2 regions of the Geobacillus sp. BK01 genome follow, and region 2 is predicted to be linked to the other one. Evidence: a T-box and tRNA genes for the amino acid it is inferred to sense, from the RefSeq annotation. Region 2 holds a T-box; the other holds one or more tRNA genes.
What was found. A T-box is a leader RNA that pairs with one kind of tRNA and senses whether it is charged. The one in region 2 lies ahead of alaS (alanine--tRNA ligase), so its partner is inferred to be a tRNA-Ala.
Positions count from the first base shown of each region.

Region 1: it has a tRNA-Ala gene. The T-box ahead of alaS (alanine--tRNA ligase) is inferred to sense a tRNA for this amino acid. The anticodon was not compared.

Region 1 is NZ_JBQPTH010000008.1:478-9,578, forward strand. It holds gene ACTVDO_RS10105 (protein-glutamine gamma-glutamyltransferase) at 54-875, shown strand; gene ACTVDO_RS10110 (DMT family transporter) at 846-1,754, opposite strand; gene ACTVDO_RS10115 (MgtC/SapB family protein) at 1,815-2,492, shown strand; tRNA gene ACTVDO_RS10120 (tRNA-Ala) at 2,561-2,633, shown strand; gene ACTVDO_RS10125 (DnaD domain-containing protein) at 3,135-4,214, opposite strand; gene ACTVDO_RS10130 (thermonuclease family protein) at 4,463-5,419, shown strand; gene ACTVDO_RS10135 (hypothetical protein) at 5,541-5,792, opposite strand; gene ACTVDO_RS10140 (GNAT family N-acetyltransferase) at 5,850-6,350, opposite strand; gene ACTVDO_RS10145 (MFS transporter) at 6,503-7,681, shown strand; gene ACTVDO_RS10150 (hypothetical protein) at 7,840-7,989, opposite strand; gene ACTVDO_RS10155 (efflux RND transporter permease subunit) at 8,125-9,101, opposite strand, start outside.
Region 2 is NZ_JBQPTH010000001.1:172,673-181,773, forward strand. It holds gene ACTVDO_RS00850 (PRC-barrel domain-containing protein) at 1-126, shown strand, start outside; gene ACTVDO_RS00855 (hypothetical protein) at 142-333, shown strand; gene ACTVDO_RS00860 (YrzQ family protein) at 345-479, shown strand; gene ACTVDO_RS00865 (AI-2E family transporter) at 605-1,666, shown strand; T-box leader at 1,714-1,938, shown strand; gene alaS (alanine--tRNA ligase) at 1,986-4,622, shown strand; gene ACTVDO_RS00875 (IreB family regulatory phosphoprotein) at 4,692-4,958, shown strand; gene ruvX (Holliday junction resolvase RuvX) at 4,962-5,378, shown strand; gene ACTVDO_RS00885 (DUF1292 domain-containing protein) at 5,396-5,692, shown strand; gene mltG (endolytic transglycosylase MltG) at 5,855-6,946, shown strand; gene ACTVDO_RS00895 (O-methyltransferase) at 7,151-7,804, shown strand; gene ACTVDO_RS00900 (peptidase U32 family protein) at 7,801-8,730, shown strand; gene ACTVDO_RS00905 (peptidase U32 family protein) at 8,747-9,101, shown strand, end outside.

The sequences.
Region 1 (9,101 bases), on a different contig from region 2:
CAATAATATATCGCTCACTTGATCCCCACTTTCTTGAAGGAGGCATCTTGGCGTTGATTCGCATCTTGTCATCTCCGTCCGGTTTTCACGTTGCCGACTCGTCCTCGCTTTCGCCCGGCGAACAGCGCATTTTGCACGCCCTTGTGTCTTCCCCCGAACTATATACGTACCAAAATGAACAGCAGCTCCTGTTTGAAATTAAACTTCGCAGCCACATCGTCCAAGCGGCGGTCGACTTGGCGAAAAGCCGGGCGCGGTTTGCCATTTTCCGTTTTTCACGCTGCAACAGCCAGTTTTGGGAGCGGGATGAGCGCGGAGGATTTCGGCTTCGGCCAGACGTTCTTCCGTCTGACGCCATTAACGATATTTTTGTCAACAGCGAATTGTACGCTTTTGAGTGCGCGACGGCGATCGTCATCGTTTTTTATAAAGCGGTGCTTGAGGTGATTGACGTGTCAGCGTTCAATCGTTTGTTTGCCCATTTGCTTCTGTATGACTGGCATACGGACAAAGACCTCGGCATCGAAACGAAAAAGGGAGAACACTTTCTCCCTGGGGACTGCCTTTATTTTAAAAACCCGGACGTTGATCCGCTGACACCGCAATGGCAAGGAGAGAACACCATTTACTTGGGCGATGGCTTGTTTTACGGACATGGCATCGGCATCGAGACAGCGGACGGCATCATCGCTGCGCTCAACCGAAGGCGAAAACGGGGGGCGACAAAGTCCGCCTACCTTCTGCCGCACATTACGCAGGTGAATTTTCTTTATTTGTCCCAATTCGCCCGCAACTTCGATGAATTTCGTCTGCCGCTTCGCCGCCTGCCATGGATCGCTGGGACGTTAGGGTCCGCTGCTTTCTTGTATCGTTAGCGGCCCTTTTTCGTTTTTCTCCCACAAATACAGTCCGATTCCTGTTAAAATAAAAATACCACCGATCCATTGAAACAGGCGGATCGGTTCATCGAGCAGCCAATATGCCAAAGCTGCCGCGCCAATCGGTTCAAACAAAATCGCCATCGACACCGTCGAGGCGCTCACCCATTTGACGGCCCAGTTCATCACCGAGTGGCCAAACAACGTCGGGACAACCGCCAAGGCGAGAAAACAAAGCCAGTCGGCCGGTTGGTAGGCGGTTAGCGAAAACCGGGACAAGACGGCGTACAAAAACAGCGTAGCCGCACTGAAGCTGTACACGATATACGTATACGTCATGAGGGACAACCGTTGGCGCACTTCCTGGCCGAACAGCCAGTACGCCGTCACCATCGCGCACGCCACCAACGCCAACATGTCCCCATAGAGCGCTTCGCCGCTGACGCGAAAATCGCCCCAGCTGATCAAGACGCTTCCGGCAATCGCCAAAACGGCGCTTGCGAGCGCGCCTGCCGTCAACCGCTCGCGGAAAAAGAGCGCTCCGCCCGCAAAAGCGAACAGCGGCTGCAGCGTCACGAGCACAACCGAGCTCGCTACCGATGTATAGTCAAGCGACTCAAACCAAAGAATAAAATGGAATGCAAGCAACACCCCGGAACAAATCGAAAACCACCAGTCACGCCGGGAAATGTGCTTCAGTTCGTGGATATGGCGAAGAAAAAACGGCGTCATGATGACAACCGCGAAAAAGAGCCGGTAAAACGCAATGACGGCCGACGGCGCCGCCGACCATTTGACGAAAATGGCCGATGTCGACACCGCGAGCGCGCCGATCAATAACGCAGCATACGATTTCGCCGTGCTTGGCGGCTTCATATTTCCATCTCCTTACCTATCGTTTTCTCAACCATTATATCACGAACGGAGTGAGAAAAAATGATGTTTGATCCGTTCCTCAAATTAGGGATTTCCGCCATCCTTGGACTCATTATCGGGTTGGAACGGGAATTGAAACGAAAACCGGTCGGGTTGAAAACGTGTCTTGTGATCTCCATTTCCAGTTGTTTGTTGACCATCGTCTCAATCGAGTCGGCGTACATTTTCCCGTCCCGGGATCATATTACAATGGACCCGCTCCGCCTTGCCGCGCAAATCGTATCCGGGGTTGGGTTCCTCGGAGCGGGCGTCATTTTGCGCCGCGGCAACGACAGCATCACCGGGCTGACGACCGCCGCGATCATTTGGGGGGCGGCAGGGATTGGCGTGGCGGTCGGCGCGGGCTTTTATTGGGAGTCGGCGTTCGGTGTGGCGCTGCTTATTGTCAGCGTCGAACTCATTCCATTTTTAATCAACTTTTTCGGTCCGAAGCAACTGCGCGAAAAAGAGGTGATGCTGCAAATTACAGTCGATGATGCGAAAAACATCGCCAAAGTGATTGACCACTTAAAACAGCAGCGCATCAATATTAAAACGATCCGCATTAAAGACGTTGAGGAAAATGAGCATCTGCTGAAATTAAAAGCCGTCATTGACCAAAAGCGCTCGACCGCCGACATTTATTACGCCATTCGCTCCATTGACGCCGTCGTCCATGTCGATATTGAAAGCGGCTGATGAAAAAAGATTGCAAACAGCCGCCAAACTATATATAATGGAACATGGACAGATGATCCATATCGTTCGGGGCATTAGCTCAGTTGGGAGAGCGTCGTGCTGGCAGCGCGAAGGTCACCGGTTCGAGCCCGGTATGCTCCATCCGTCAAACCCTTGCGCAGCAAGGGTTTTTTGTTTTTCTGATCTCAGGAAACGGCCATGAACCGTCACCCCGCGGCATTGTCCCGCCGCCTGCGCCTGGAGGCGGAAGGCGCGGGCTGTCTTTGACAGGAAATGGGGCGGGCCATCCCTATGCCCCCGCGATGTGCGATTCGAGCCGAACTCCCCTCCGGCTTTCACTCCGTTTCGAACAACCAAACCGCTCAACAAGCGCAACAGACAGCCGAACTTCCCTTCCGCTTCCACTTCGTTTTGAACGAGAGACTTCTTTCGGCGCTATGGCACTACCAAGGCTTGGGCCGTTTAGGGGGCGTCAAATTCTTGACATTCCGCCTTTCCCCGCGGCGGGATCAGCACGCCCAGGCAATGGGTTTCACGTTCTAGGCGGGCAAGCCTGATGCGCGTTCGGGAAACGGCTCCCCCTCGAATAGGAAGGCATGCGCAAACGGTGCTCCGATTCCCCCGCCCCCCTGGCCATCGATCTCACCCGTTCGGGCCGGTTTTGTATGTTTTCAACCGCTCCTCGAGCTCGCGGCGCGCCTGTTCGACGTCAAAGTCGTCGTCTTCCGGCGTGCTGTAATCCATGTTCAGCCAGTCAGGCACAATCTCGGTGCGGATCGGTTTTCGCACCGGCCGGCCGCCGTCGGATGGGGAAGGGGCGGATCGTTGTTTCAGCCGCTGTTCCCGAAACACAAGCCGCGCGGCGCGCACTTCGCCGACGGTGCGGTACCCTTTGTCGGCCCAGTCGCGCAAGACCGTTTCGACGTACGCCCATCGTTTTGCATCGTTTTCCACCGCGAGTTTCAGCGCCTCTAAAACCAATTCCTCCGACGTATCGCCCACCCACATATTGATTTTTTCCCGCAAATACCCGCCGATGGCTCCAAACCCGTTTTGCTCACAGAAACGGACAATCTCTTTGTACGTGCGCACGCGCGCGTCTTCTTCCTCTTCTCGTTTTCTCTCTGATGTCCTCTCTGTTGTTGTCTCTGGTATTGGTCTTGTCAAATTGAGCGCTTCGACCGTCTCATCTGACCAGCTGGACGGCTCATGTTGCGCGGACGAACGGTCCATTTGGCCCGTCGTCTGTTCAAGTTGGGCGCTCGAGGCGCCATTTTGGGCGCGACGCCCGCCGCCTTGACGGCTCAAAACATCCTCACGAACGGCCGCCGCGCTGTGCGACACCGTTGCAGCGGCGCCGTCAAGCGTCTGTTCACATTTTTCGCCCGCCAAATGTTTCGTGACTTCGGCAAGTTGGCTGTAGTCGATCCGGTACCATTTCGTTTTGTCGATTTTGGAACGATTGAAGTTGGCCGAAACGATGACGCCCATTTTTTCCAGTTTGGTGATCATTCGGCGGATGGTGCTTTCCGACCAGAACGGAAACTGTTGATGCCAGTCGCTGTATGTGTTGTACACCCAGCGATGGCCGTCGTGAATGTGCTCGCTTTTTTCAAGCCAATAGTGCAGCTGCTGCACGATGATGCTTTCGTTCAGCCCGATCGCCACAGCGAGTTGCGGCAACACGATTAACGGTTGGTCATCCAAAAGCAATTTCCCCATTCGCTCCCTCTCCTTCCCTTTCAACGTGAAAGTTCTTTATAAACGTTCCATTTTTTTGATAAACTTTCTTTGACGCCGCAGCAAATGATGCAAGAGCGTGAAAATCGCGATTTTTGCCTAATCGGAAGAAGAAAAGGAAGGAAAAAAGGGTGAAAATCGCCGATTGCAAGCGGAAAGGTCCGTTCGGCATTTAGGCTTTGAAACGAGCCGGCGCGGCTTGACGGCACATGTTGGCGAGGGGGATCGTGATGAGGCGAATGATGATCATGATCGTTTGTTGTTTGGTGATGGTAGTTCCGATCTATGCGGCCGCCCATCCTGGCGAGCTGGATGAATTGGGCGGACATTTCCGCAACAGCGACTGCACGTACTTGCTGCATGAACCGACTGCGCTCGCGAAACAGGCGAAAACGAAAGAAGAACTTGTCGAACTGATTCAGAAATACAACGGCAATGAACGATGCAAGCGGAACCTCACCCCTGACCGCATTGACCTCGACGGCCATGCGCTCGGCGGGAACGAGGACGAAGCGACGATTCGGCTCGGGCGCACGTATCAAGCTGAACTTGTCGAGTGCATTGACGGCGACACGGCGAAATTTCGCCTCAACGGCCGCGTGTATACGACGCGCTTTTTGTTCATCGATACGCCGGAAAGCACGATCGACGTCGAGCCGTATGGAAAAGAGGCGAGCCAGTTCACCTGCTCCCGCCTGCAAAAAGGCGGCATTGCGCTTGAGACGGACGGGAAGACGTTGTTTGACAAGTACCAGCGGCTGCTCGCCTGGGTGTGGGTGGACGGCCGCCTGCTGCAAGAGGAGATCGCCAAAGCGGGATTGGTGGAAGACTTTTATGACTATGGCGATTACAAATACGAAGACCGCGTCCGCGCCGCGCTGGACGAGGCGAAACGGACGGGGGCGGGCATGTACGGAAAGGGCGAGGCGGATGAAAAGCCAACGCCGAACGGGGCGGGCCAGCCGCCTGATGACAGGCGGCCTGAAGGCAACAAGCCGGCAAACGAGGCGCCCGCTGACAGCCCGTCCGCCGATCGTCCGTCTGCTGACAGCCAGCGCGCCGATCAACCGTCCGCTTCCGATCAAGAGGCGGCGCCGAAAGACCGCGCGGGCCATCCCGTTGTTTATACGTTGTTTGGTTTGTTGGCGGCGGCCGCGCTCTATTGGCTCGTCCGCCGGAGGACATGACCGGTGCGGGCGGACGATGGCGGCTCGAAACGCCCGACCGCCCGCGTCTCGGCCCCGTCAATGAAACAGCCTGTCCGGTGTGGACAGGCTGTTTTGGTGCAGGCTGCGGGACAACCCGCCGCTATTGTTTCGGAAGCAGCTCTTCAAGGGCGGCGTCATCACCGGCAATTCGCCCTTTCGCTGCCTCAAGCCGGCGAAAGCCGTATTTTTCGAGGCGCATGATTTGCCCATCGGTCAGATCGGTATACGCGATGACCGACGGCGTGCCGGACGATTTGTAAATCAAGTTGCCGGTCACCGGGCATTGAAAGGCGTCGGCGACAAATCCTTCGCCATCTTGAATCGTAAACAGCCGAATCGGCATGACGTTCATGTCATTCCCTCTTTCCTTGGCATTGTCATAATTATCCGTGCCCCATCCGGCGCCATTCTATACAAGCCGTTTGCCGACGATGACTAAATCGCGTTCGATGCCGTCAAGCTCAGCGATGCGCGGAAAATATCCCCATCGTTCAAACCCGAAGCGGGCAAAAAGCCGCAAGCTCGGCTCGTTATGGGCGAAAACAAAGCCGAGCAGCGTCTTGATCTCAAGAGCCGGCGCTTGGTCGATCGCCCGCTTGAGCAGCGTGGTGCCAAGCCCCCGGCCGCGGTGCGATTCGGCGATGTAAATGCTCACTTCCGCCGTATGGCGGTACGCCGGGCGGCCGTAAAACGACTGAAAGCTGAGCCAGGCGCAAATGGCGCCGCCGTCTTCCACGACCCAAAGTGGGCGGTGGTGCGGGTCATGGGCTGCAAACCACGCTTCACGGCTTTCAACGGTGACAGGCTCCAAGTCCGCCGTCACCATCCGGCTTGGGATCGTTTCGTTGTAGATGCGGACGATGTGCGGCAAATCGGCCGCCGTCGCATCGCGGATCACCCATTGTTCCATCCGAAATCCCCCCTTTTCCATCCGAAATCCCCCCTTTTCGATTCCTTTTTCGCGTCCAAAGCCGCTTTTTTCGCAGCGCATTTCAGTTCCAAAAGCGAAAAAACCGAGAGTATAATCATAACTATGTACAAACACAAAGAAAGGAGAACGACATGAAACGCCAGCTTGTCGTCTATCTCGTCTCGCTTGCCGCCTTTCTCGGCCCGTTTACACAGACGATTTACACTCCTATTTTACCAGAAGTGACAGCCGCGTTGGCGACTTCTTCGTTTTGGATCAACTTGACGATTTCCATTTTCACTTTTTTCTTGGCGATGATGCAAATCGTCTACGGGCCGCTCGCCGACCGGAAAGGGCGGCGGACGGTGTTGCTTGCCGGCGTCGGCATCTACGTCGCCGCCTCGCTCGGCTGCTTTTTCTCCACCTCCATTTATGCGCTTTTGTGTTTCCGCGCCTTGCAGGCCGTCGGCATCGCCGCCGGTTCGGTCGTCGCCGCTACGGTGATCGGCGATTTGTTTGCCGGGAAAGAGCGGGGCAGGGCGATGGGGACGTTTCAAATGATGGTGTCGCTCGGGCCTGTCATCGGGCCGATTGCCGGCGGATTGTTGGCGGAGCATTTTCCGTTTCACGCCGTCTTTTTGGCGCTCGTTGTCGCCGGCGGTTTGGTCGGCATCGGCAACTTTTTGTTTTTAAAGGAAACGAAGCCGGACACCGCCGCCTCCGCCCCGTTCCGCCTCTCCGACTTCGCCGCGGTGCTCCGCCATCGCGCCGGTTCGTCGATCGTTTTGCTTGGGTTTATGCAATATTACTCACTGTACAATTTTCTCGTCTTTTTGCCGGGCATCTTGACGGACCGCTACGGGTTGTCGGCGCAAGAAAAAGGGACGGTGTATTTGGCCATGTCGTCGATGATTGTCATCGGCAGCTTCCTCGGCGGCCGCCTTCAAGGGCGCTGGCCGGACCGGCACGTCATGGCGGCGGCGGCGTATTTGACGGTGGCGGCGATTTTCTTTTTCGTGATCGTCGCCGGGCGGTCGCTCGTGCTGCTAGTTTTGGCCATCGCCATGTTCGGCTTGTTTTTAGGCTTGTCGCTTCCGGTTCAGACGACCGTGTTGACGAACGTCTTTCAGGCGCGGCGCTCGACCGCCATCGGCGTCTACAATTTTTTCCGCTATATGGGCATGGCGTTCGGCCCGATGGTCGGGAGCGCGCTGTTTGCCATTGGCGGCTACCGTCTCGTCTATGCGGTCGACGATGTGCTCTTTTTCGCCTGCGCCTTGTTGTTGACAGCGCGCGCCGCCCGCATGGCCGGGCCGTCTTCTTCCGTCTGAACGGCGCGCCGCTTACGGGAAACCGGACGCCGCGCCGTAACAAAAGGGCGCTTCCGCTTGGGGCGCCTCCTAAAAAGCCGCATCCGGCGGCGAAAAACGCTCTCTCGTCTGAACATCGCGCCGCGGCAAAGACCGCGGCGGATCCCGCCCAGGCTTGCCTACCGCACCGCGCTTAGCCCAGCCGTTTTCCCGGCCGCCGCGCGAAGTGGACTGCTGCCGCTTCCCCCTTGCCGATGGTGGACGCGGGGGCCTCCCGGGTCATTCCGGCAAACGACCGGAATGGACCGGACCGTTCCTCTCGTTTCCAAAACGTCTCTCGCCTCCTCACGGGATTACGCCCTTCCGCTCCCGTTCGGACATCCGGTAAAAATAAAGCGCAAGCCCGGTCCGTTCCGGGCTTGCGCCGCCTGTGCGGCCGCGGTCTTTTCGCGCGCGCAACGCCGCTATTCGCTTTTGGCCGGTTCTTTTTTCCGCCATTTCATCAGCGTCTCGTAGACGATCGGGACGATGATCAACGTGAGAAGCGTCGAGCTCGTCAAGCCGCCGATGACCGTCACCCCTAGCCCTTTTGAAATCAACGCCCCGCCTTCCATGCCGACCGCCAGCGGCAGCAGGGCGCCGACCGTCGCGATGGCGGTCATGAGAATCGGGCGCAGGCGCGTGCCGGCCGCTTCCAAGAGGGCGTCGCGCACCGGCAGCCCTTCGCGTTCTTTCTGGATGACGCGGTCGATCAAGACGATCGCATTCGTCACGACAATCCCGATCAACATCAACATGCCGATCATCGCCGATATGCTGATCGTTTCGCCGGCGGCAAACAGCGCCAACAGCGCGCCGATGACGGCAAACGGCAGCGAGAACAAAATCGCAAACGGCGCCAGACCGCCGCCAAACGTGACGACAAGCACGAAATAGACGATGGCGACAGCCGCAAGCATCGCCAGCCCGAGCTGGGTGAACGACTCTTGAATGTCTTCCGTCACCCCTCCCATCCGGACGTCGACACCGGACGGAAGGCGCAGCTTGTCGAGTTCGTTTTGCACGTCCGCCGACACGTTGGCGACGTCTTTCGTTTTCACCTCCGCCGATACGCTCGCATACACGCGGCCGTCATGGCGCTGAATTTCGCTGTACGTATGCCCTTTTTTCAACTCGGCCACGTCCTCGATCGGCACTTGGATGCCAAGCGGCGACGGGATCGTTGTCTTCAGCAAATCGTGAATATCGGTGTATTGCTCTTTTTTGCCGGCCACGTAAACGTTGAGCTCTTCATCGTGTTGCTGGACTGTCGCAATCGCCTGGCGTTCGCCTTGGCCGGACAAAGCCGCGGCAATTTGGGCGGCCGTCAGCCCGAATTCGCTTAGTTTTTGTTGGTCGGCCATGATCGTATATTCGTCAAACCGGGCGGCCATGCTTGTTT
Region 2 (9,101 bases):
GGCAAAATTGACGGATACGAGATTAGCGAGGGATTTTTTTCTGACTTGACCGAAGGAAAGAAACGAATGGAGGCAGCTCCGTTCACCGCCAAGGAAGGCGTCGTCACCGTCGAAACAATGTGGTAAGGAGAGTGGCTGTCGATGCTCATTTGCCCGAATTGCAAACGGAAAAATTTAGGGAAGATCGGTGTCAACCAATATTACTGCTGGGATTGCTTTATTGAGCTGTCTGTCTCGAAAGGAATGATTCACGCCCATCAAGTCGAGGAAGATGGGACGCTAAGCTCTCTCGACGACTTGTTTGACGACCATGAGCGCACGATCCAATTTTAGGGGGGACAGGCATGAACCGGACGATGACTTCGCTGTTGGCCGTAGGTTTAGGTGTCGCTGCTTATCAGCTTGCCCAGCGCAACGATTGGATGAACGGCCGCACGATGCGGAGAATGCGCCGCCGCTTGATGCAAGCGATCCGCTGATGGCCCCGCCGCCTTCCGCCCGAACGGCGGTGGCGGCGGTTTTTTGTCTGTTACCAAATAGCGGAAGGATCAGGACGGCATATTTCTCCTCCTATCTCTTACACTAAACGGTAGGAGGTGTGGCGATGGGGGAGCAACAATGGCTGTCATTTCTCCGCATCGGAAAATGGCTGCTCGTGACCGCAATCGTCTATTTAATCGTCCGGATGAAAGAAGTTTGGTGGCCGGTCGTCGATTTTATCGCCACCGCTCTGGCCCCGTTTTTGCTGGCGGCGTTTATTACGTATTTGTTGCATCCGCTCGTGGAGTATATCCATGGCAAAGGGATGCCGCGGGCACTTGCCATTTTGCTCATTTATTTCTTGTTTTTCGGTTCGATCGGCTACGGCATGTATCGCGGTATACCGGTGCTGATCGCCCAGCTGCGCGAATTGGACGAACGGTTGCCATCATTGATGAATACATACCGGCAGTGGGCGCGCTATATCCACGATGAAACGTCGACGTGGCCGATGGAAGTGCACACGCGTATTGAAGCGATGTTTGTGCAACTTGAGCAGGCTGCTGCCAAGGCGGTCACGATGGCGATGAGCGCGGCCCAATCGTTTATTGGTTCAGCAGCGACATTTCTCCTCATTCCGTTTATCGTGTTTTATATGCTAAAAGATATCGACGTGCTGAAAAAAGCGGTTTGGTATATGACGCCAAAGCGGTGGCGCGGGCCGGGGATGGCGTTTTTAAAAGATGTTGACGAGTCGCTCGGCGGCTATATTCGCGGCCAGCTGTTCGTCTGTGCGGCGATCGGCCTGATGGCGTCGCTCGGCCTTTGGCTCGCCGGCATGGACTATCCGCTTTTGCTTGGATTTATCATCGGATTAACGAACATTATTCCGTATTTCGGTCCGTTGATCGGCGCGATCCCGGCGGCGATTTTGGCGGCGACCATTTCGCTTAAAATGGTCATTATCGTGCTGATCATCATTTTTGCCTTGCAGTTTTTAGAAGGCAATATTTTATCACCGCTCATTGTGGGCAAAAGCGTGCACATGCATCCGCTCATCATTATGTTGGCGTTGTTTGCCGGCGGTGAGCTTGCCGGTGTGCCCGGCCTCATTCTCGCCGTTCCGGCTGCGGCGGTGCTGAAAGTGGCTCTTGCGCATTGGAAAGAGCATTATGCCCCGCATTGACAAATGCTTGCTGCTTGTCTATAATTTTTCAGTGAAAAACGCAAATCTATAACGCGATGACGGATCGAGTATGTTGCAGTCCATCTTAACGCGCAATCCCGCGCACAGAGAGGAATTTCCGCGGCTGAAAGAAATTCCAGATGAAGGGCAACAGAAGGCTAATCCGGAGCGCAGGCAAAACCTGACGCAAGGCTGCGTTACGGCCAAAGAGGTGATGGGCGCTTTTTGCCCATAAACAGGGTGGTACCGCGAGCATAACTCTCGTCCCTGCAAGGGGATGAGAGTTTTTTTATATAAAAGACCAAAGGGGAGGATCATCATGAAAAAGCTGACATCTGCCGAAGTGCGGCGCATGTTTTTGGAGTTTTTCCAAGAAAAAGGTCATGAGGTCGAGCCGAGCGCCTCGCTCATTCCGGTCGACGACCCGTCGCTATTATGGATCAACAGCGGCGTCGCGACGTTGAAAAAATATTTTGACGGCCGCATTATTCCGGACAATCCGCGCATTTGCAACGCGCAAAAATCGATCCGTACAAACGACATTGAAAATGTCGGAAAAACGGCGCGTCACCATACGTTTTTTGAAATGCTCGGCAACTTTTCCATCGGCGATTATTTCAAGCGCGAAGCGATTCACTGGGCATGGGAGTTTTTAACAAGCGACAAATGGATCGGCTTTGATCCGGAACGGTTGTCGGTCACCGTTCATCCGGAAGACGAAGAGGCGTACGACATTTGGCATCACGAAATCGGCTTGCCAGAAGAGCGGATCATTCGTCTCGAAGGGAACTTCTGGGATATCGGTGAAGGCCCAAGCGGCCCGAATACAGAGATTTTTTACGATCGTGGGGAAGCGTTTGGCAACGACCCGAACGATCCGGAACTGTATCCGGGTGGGGAGAACGACCGCTATTTGGAAGTGTGGAATCTCGTCTTTTCCCAGTTCAACCATAACCCGGACGGCACGTATACGCCGCTGCCGAAGAAAAACATTGATACCGGCATGGGCTTAGAGCGGATGTGCTCGATTTTACAGGATGTGCCGACCAACTTTGAAACCGATTTGTTCCTGCCGATCATCCGTACGACTGAACAAATCGCCGGCGAGCGGTATGGCGAAGACCGGGAGAAAGACGTCGCGTTTAAAGTGATCGCCGACCATATTCGCGCGGTTACGTTTGCAATCGGTGACGGGGCGCTGCCGTCAAACGAGGGCCGCGGCTATGTATTGCGCCGCTTGCTGCGCCGTGCGGTGCGCTATGCGAAGCAAATCGGCATTGAACGCCCGTTTATGTACGAACTCGTTCCGGTCGTCGGCGAAATTATGCACGACTACTATCCGGAAGTGAAAGAAAAAGCCGACTTTATCCAACGGGTCATCCGGAATGAAGAAGAGCGGTTCCATGAAACCCTTCACGAAGGACTCGCCATTTTAAGCGATGTGATCGAGAAGGCCAAAGCCGAAGGAAGCGACGTCATTCCAGGCGAGGATGTATTCCGCCTGTATGATACGTACGGCTTCCCGGTCGAGCTGACGGAGGAATACGCGGCCGAAGCCGGAATGAAAGTCGACCATGATGGGTTTGAACGGGAGATGGAACGGCAGCGCGAACGGGCGCGCGCCGCCCGCCAAGACGTGGATTCGATGCAGGTGCAAGGCGGCGTCCTTGGCGACATTAAAGACGAAAGCCGCTTTGTCGGCTACGATGAGCTCGTCGCTTCTTCCACCGTTCTCGCCATCGTCAAAGACGGGCAGCTTGTTGAGGAAGTTGGAGCTGGTGAAGAAGCGCAAATCATCGTCGATGTAACGCCGTTTTACGCCGAAAGCGGCGGGCAAATCGCCGACCAGGGCACGTTTGCCGGTGAGACAGGAACAGCGGTCGTCAAAGACGTTCAGAAGGCACCAAACGGCCAGCATCTTCATGCGATCGCCGTCGAACGCGGCACGGTGAAAAAAGGCGCGGTGTATACAGCGCGCGTTGATGAAGCGAAGCGGGCGCAAATCGTGAAAAACCATACGGCGACCCATTTGCTTCATCAAGCGTTAAAAGATGTGCTTGGCCGCCATGTCAATCAGGCTGGCTCTCTCGTCGCCCCGGATCGGCTCCGCTTTGACTTTACCCATTTTGGGCAAGTAAAACCGGAGGAACTAGAGCGCATTGAAGCCATCGTTAATGAACAAATTTGGAAAAGCACCCCTGTCGATATTTTCTATAAACCGCTTGAGGAAGCGAAAGCGATGGGGGCCATGGCGTTGTTTGGCGAAAAATATGGCGACATCGTCCGCGTCGTCAAGGTGGGCGACTACAGCTTAGAGCTGTGCGGCGGTTGCCATGTGCCGAACACGTCGGCGATCGGCTTGTTTAAAATCGTCTCCGAATCCGGCATCGGCGCCGGCACGCGCCGCATTGAGGCGGTGACCGGGGAAGCGGCGTACCGCTTTATGAGTGAACAGCTCGCTGTTTTGCAAGAAGCGGCGCAAAAGCTAAAAACGAGCCCGAAAGAACTGTCAGCCCGTCTCGATGGGGTGTTTGCCGAGCTGCGGCAGCTGCAGCGCGAAAACGAGTCGCTTGCTGCCCGCCTCGCTCATCTGGAAGCGGAACACCTCACCCGTCAGGTGAAAGACGTAGGAGGCGTCCCAGTGTTGGCGGCGAAAGTGCAGGCGAACGACATGAACCAACTGCGGGCGATGGCGGATGACTTGAAGCAAAAATTAGGCACGGCAGTCATTGTGTTAGCAGCTGTGCAAGGCGGCAAAGTCCAACTCATTGCTGCGGTGACCGATGATCTTGTGAAAAAAGGATACCACGCCGGCAAGCTCGTCAAAGAAGTGGCTTCACGCTGCGGCGGCGGGGGCGGCGGACGTCCTGACATGGCGCAGGCCGGCGGCAAAGACGTGAACAAAGTCGGCGAAGCGCTTGATTATGTCGAAACATGGGTCAAATCCATTTCCTAAATGGGCGCGAATCGTGTACAATGGATGTAAGAGGACGGGATGGCCCGAATAAAGAGCGAGGTGGAAACGGTGAGCTCGTTTGACCAAACGATGCAGTTTCATTTCCCGGAGGAGCCGGCTGAAACGAACGTTCGCGAAGTGTTGTTGACGGTGTATGGCGCCTTGCAGGAAAAAGGCTACAACCCCATCAACCAAATTGTGGGCTACTTATTGTCCGGCGATCCGGCTTACATCCCGCGACATAAAGATGCGCGCACGCTCATCCGCAAAATTGAGCGCGATGAATTAATCGAGGAATTGGTGAAATTCTATTTACAGGGGCAACGAAAGGATTAACTGATGCGGACGTTGGGACTAGATCTCGGAACGAAAACGCTTGGCGTCGCCGTCAGCGATGAACTAGGCTGGACGGCGCAAGGCTTGGAGACGATCGCCATCGATGAGGAGCGCGGCGACTATGGCCTCAAGCGGCTGCGCGCCATTATCGATGAGTACGGCGTCGATACGATCGTCGTCGGATGGCCGAAAAACATGAACGGCACGCTCGGGCCGCGCGCTGAGGCAAGCGAGCGGTTTGCCGCCAGGCTGCGCGAGGAGTTTTCCTTGCCGGTCGTGCTTTGGGATGAACGGTTGTCGACGATGGCCGCCGAGCGGATGTTGATCGCTGCCGATGTGAGCCGGAAAAAGCGGCGGAAAGTGATCGACAAAATGGCGGCGGCTGTCATTTTGCAATCGTACTTGGACAGTAAACGGTGAACGGGAGGAAAATGGCAATGGAACATGGAGACAATCATATTACCGTGGTCGATGAACACGGCAACGAACAGTTGTGTGAAATTTTGTTTACGTTTGAATCGGACGATTTTGGCAAATCGTATGTGTTTTATTATCCGGTCAGCGCTGAGGCCGAAGATGAAGACGGCGAGACAGAAGTGCACGTTTCGGCGTTCATCCCCGGCGACGAACATGAGGAAGGCGAACTGCTTCCGATTGAGACGGAAGAAGAGTGGGACATGATCGAAGAAGTGTGGAATACGTTTTGCGCTGAGCAAGAAGAAGACGAAGTGTAACAGATGAAGCGGCTGCCTGCGGGCAGCCGTTTTTTTGGCGAATTTTTTGAGCCGCAGGCGATGAGTTTCAAAGGATCCGTCCATGCGAAGCTTTTCTTGTCACGAAAGGGCGAAAAAACAAGAAATTTGTAGTATAATATGACCGGTGAAAGGAGGCTGAAGATGAAACAAAGCGATTTTCAGACGCCTAAGGCGCGGCTTGTACGAAAAATCGTCTTGCTCGTTTGCGCCGGCCTGCTGACCGCGCTCGTCATCGCCGGCGTCAGCAGTTTCCTATACATCCGCCTAGCGTTCGCGCCGGTTGACCCAGGCGACCGCACCCCGGTTCACGTGTCGATTCCGGTCGGTTCGTCGGCGGCAGACATCGCCGAACTGCTTGAACAAAAACGGCTCATTCAAAGTGCGGCTGTCTTCCGCTACTACGTCCGCTGGAAAAACGAGTCCGGCTTTCAAGCCGGGGAGTATGAGCTGACGCGGGCGATGCCGATGACACACATCATTGAGCTGTTAAAAACCGGGAAGTCGTTGAAAATCGGATTGAAGCTGACGATCCCCGAAGGATCGCAACTTGTACAAATCGCTGATCTCATCGCTGCGAAAACGGGATACGATCAAGAAGACATTATGAAGCTGCTCAACGACCGCAAGTACATTGAACAGCTGATGAAAACATACCCAGACTTATTAACGAACGACATTTTTCACCAAAATATCCGCTATCCGTTGGAAGGCTACTTGTTCCCGGCCACATATGTGTTTGCCGACAAAAAACCGCCGCTTTCGGAAATCATTGAGGCGATGGTGGCGAAAACGGCGGCGGTGATCGACCAATACGAGAGGATGATGAAAGAACGGCAGCTGTCGCCGCACCGGTTGTTGACCATGTCGTCGTTAATTGAAGAAGAGGCGACCGAAAAAGCCGACCGTGAGAAAATTGCCAGCGTGTTTTACAACCGGCTGCGCCTCGGCATGCCGCTGCAAACTGACCCGACCGTCTTATACGCGCTCGGCAAACATAAAGAGCGTGTCTTTTACAAAGATTTAAAAGTCGATTCGCCATACAATACGTATATTCACAGGGGGCTGCCGCCGGGGCCGATCGCCAATGCCGGCAAGATGTCAATTGAAGCGGCGCTCAACCCGGCCGTGACCGACTATTTGTACTTTTTGGCAACACCGGCTGGCGACGTCATTTTCACCAAAACGCTGGCGGAGCATAACCGGGAAAAAGCGAAGCATATTGGGAAACAATAGAGCAAAACGGAAGTTGTTGGCCAAACGGGCCAAACAGCTTCGCTTTTTCGCAGTTTTATGGTAGTATAAATAAAGTTGAACAGATCCATGATAAGAGTCCGTTTGCGGCTCTTATTTTTCATGATGATGAAGCGCAAACCTCTGGGCTGCAGTTCGGCTCTAGGCAGGCGCTTTTCACTTTGTTGATGCCGGGGAGGAATCGCCTTGCTTCCGAACGATGTCGTTCGTTATTTGCAGCAGCTGCGCCCGGCGCCAGATCCGGATATCGCGGAAATGGAGCGGTACGCGCGTGAACACCGCGTGCCGATTATGGATCCGGTGAGCATGGAAGTGCTGCTGTTCGTGTTGAAGACCGCCAGACCGCGCCGCATTTTGGAAATCGGCACCGCGATCGGCTATTCGGCGATCCGGATGGCAAAAGCGCTGCCGGAGGCGCGCATTGTGACGATTGAACGGGACCGGGAGCGGTACGAACGCGCCCGTTTTTATATCGGAAAGACGAATACCGGGCGGCAAATCGAAGCGGTTTTCGGCGATGCGCTCGCGGTTGGGGCCGATGTCGCCGCCGTTGCGCCGTTTGATGCGCTCTTTATCGATGCCGCCAAGGGGCAATACGAGCGCTTTTTTACACTCTATGAGCCGCTTCTGGCCGAAGGCGGCCTCATCATTAGCGACAACGTGTTGTTTAAAGGACTCGTCGCCGCTGAAGCGCCCGGTGGCAATAAGCGGCTTTGGAACATCGCCAAAAAAATCCGCCGCTACAACGAATGGCTTATGGCCCGGAACGATTACGACACGGTCATCATCCCGGTCGGCGACGGGCTGGCTATATCGAAAAAACGAGGTGAACGAGAATGAAAAAACCGGAATTGCTCGTCACGCCGACGAGCGTTTCCCATATTCATGAACTGGCTGAAGCGGGAGCGGACGCTGTGATGGTCGGCGAACAGCGCTATGGCTTGCGGCTCGCTGGAGAGTTCTCCCGCGCCGATGTCGCCGCGGCTGTCGAGGCGGCTCACCGGCACGGCATGAACGCTTATGTAGCGATGAACGCCATTTTTCATAACGAAAAAGTGGACGAGCTCGCCGATTACGTCGCCTTTGTCGCTAGCGTAGGCGCCGACGCCATCGTCTTTGGCGATCCGGCCGTGCTGTTGACGGTCCGGGAAACCGCTCCCCATATGAAGCTCCATTGGAGCACGGAAACGACCGCGACAAACTGGTATACGTGCAACTACTGGGGGCGAAAAGGGGCAAAACGCGCCGTCTTGGCCCGCGAGTTGAACATGGACGCCATTTTGGAAATTAAAGCCCATGCTGAAGTGGAGATTGAAGTGCAAGTGCATGGGGCGACGTGCATGTATCAGTCAAAGCGCTCGCTCATCGGCAACTATTTTGAGTACCGAGGAAACGTGATGGAGATCGAGCGGAAAAAGCATGAGAAAGGGCTGTTCCTGTACGACAAGGAACGTGACTATAAATACCCGATTTTTGAAGACGAGAACGGCACACACATTATGAGCCCGAACGATCTTTGCATCATTGACGAGCTCGGCGACATGATCGAAGCCGGCATTGACAGTTTTAAAATCGACGGCATTTTGCATGAACCGCGCTACATTACGGAAGTGACGAAACTGTACCGCCGCGCCATTGATATGTGCGCCGAAGACCGCGGGCAGTATGAGCGGGAAAAAGAGGAGCTGCTTGCAGCCGTTGAGGCGCTCCAGCCGCCGCACCGCCGCCTTGATACCGGATTTTTCTTTAAAGAAACGATTTATTGAAAAGGAGGGAAAACAAATGCTGCTAAAAAACGACCGCATTTCCGAAATCGTTGACGGCAAACGCGTTATTGTGAAAAAGCCGGAATTGCTCGCGCCGGCCGGCAACCTAGAAAAGCTGAAAATCGCCGTTCATTACGGCGCGGACGCCGTCTTTATCGGCGGGCAGGAATACAGTTTACGAGCCAACGCTGACAACTTTACGGTCGAGGAAATTCGCGAAGGGGTTGAATTTGCCAACCGGTACGGAGCAAAAGTGTACGTCACCGCCAACATTTATGCCCATAATGAAAATATTCCGGGCGTTGACGATTATTTGCGGGCGCTCGAGGATGCCGGCGTCCATGGCATTATCGTCGCCGATCCGCTCATTA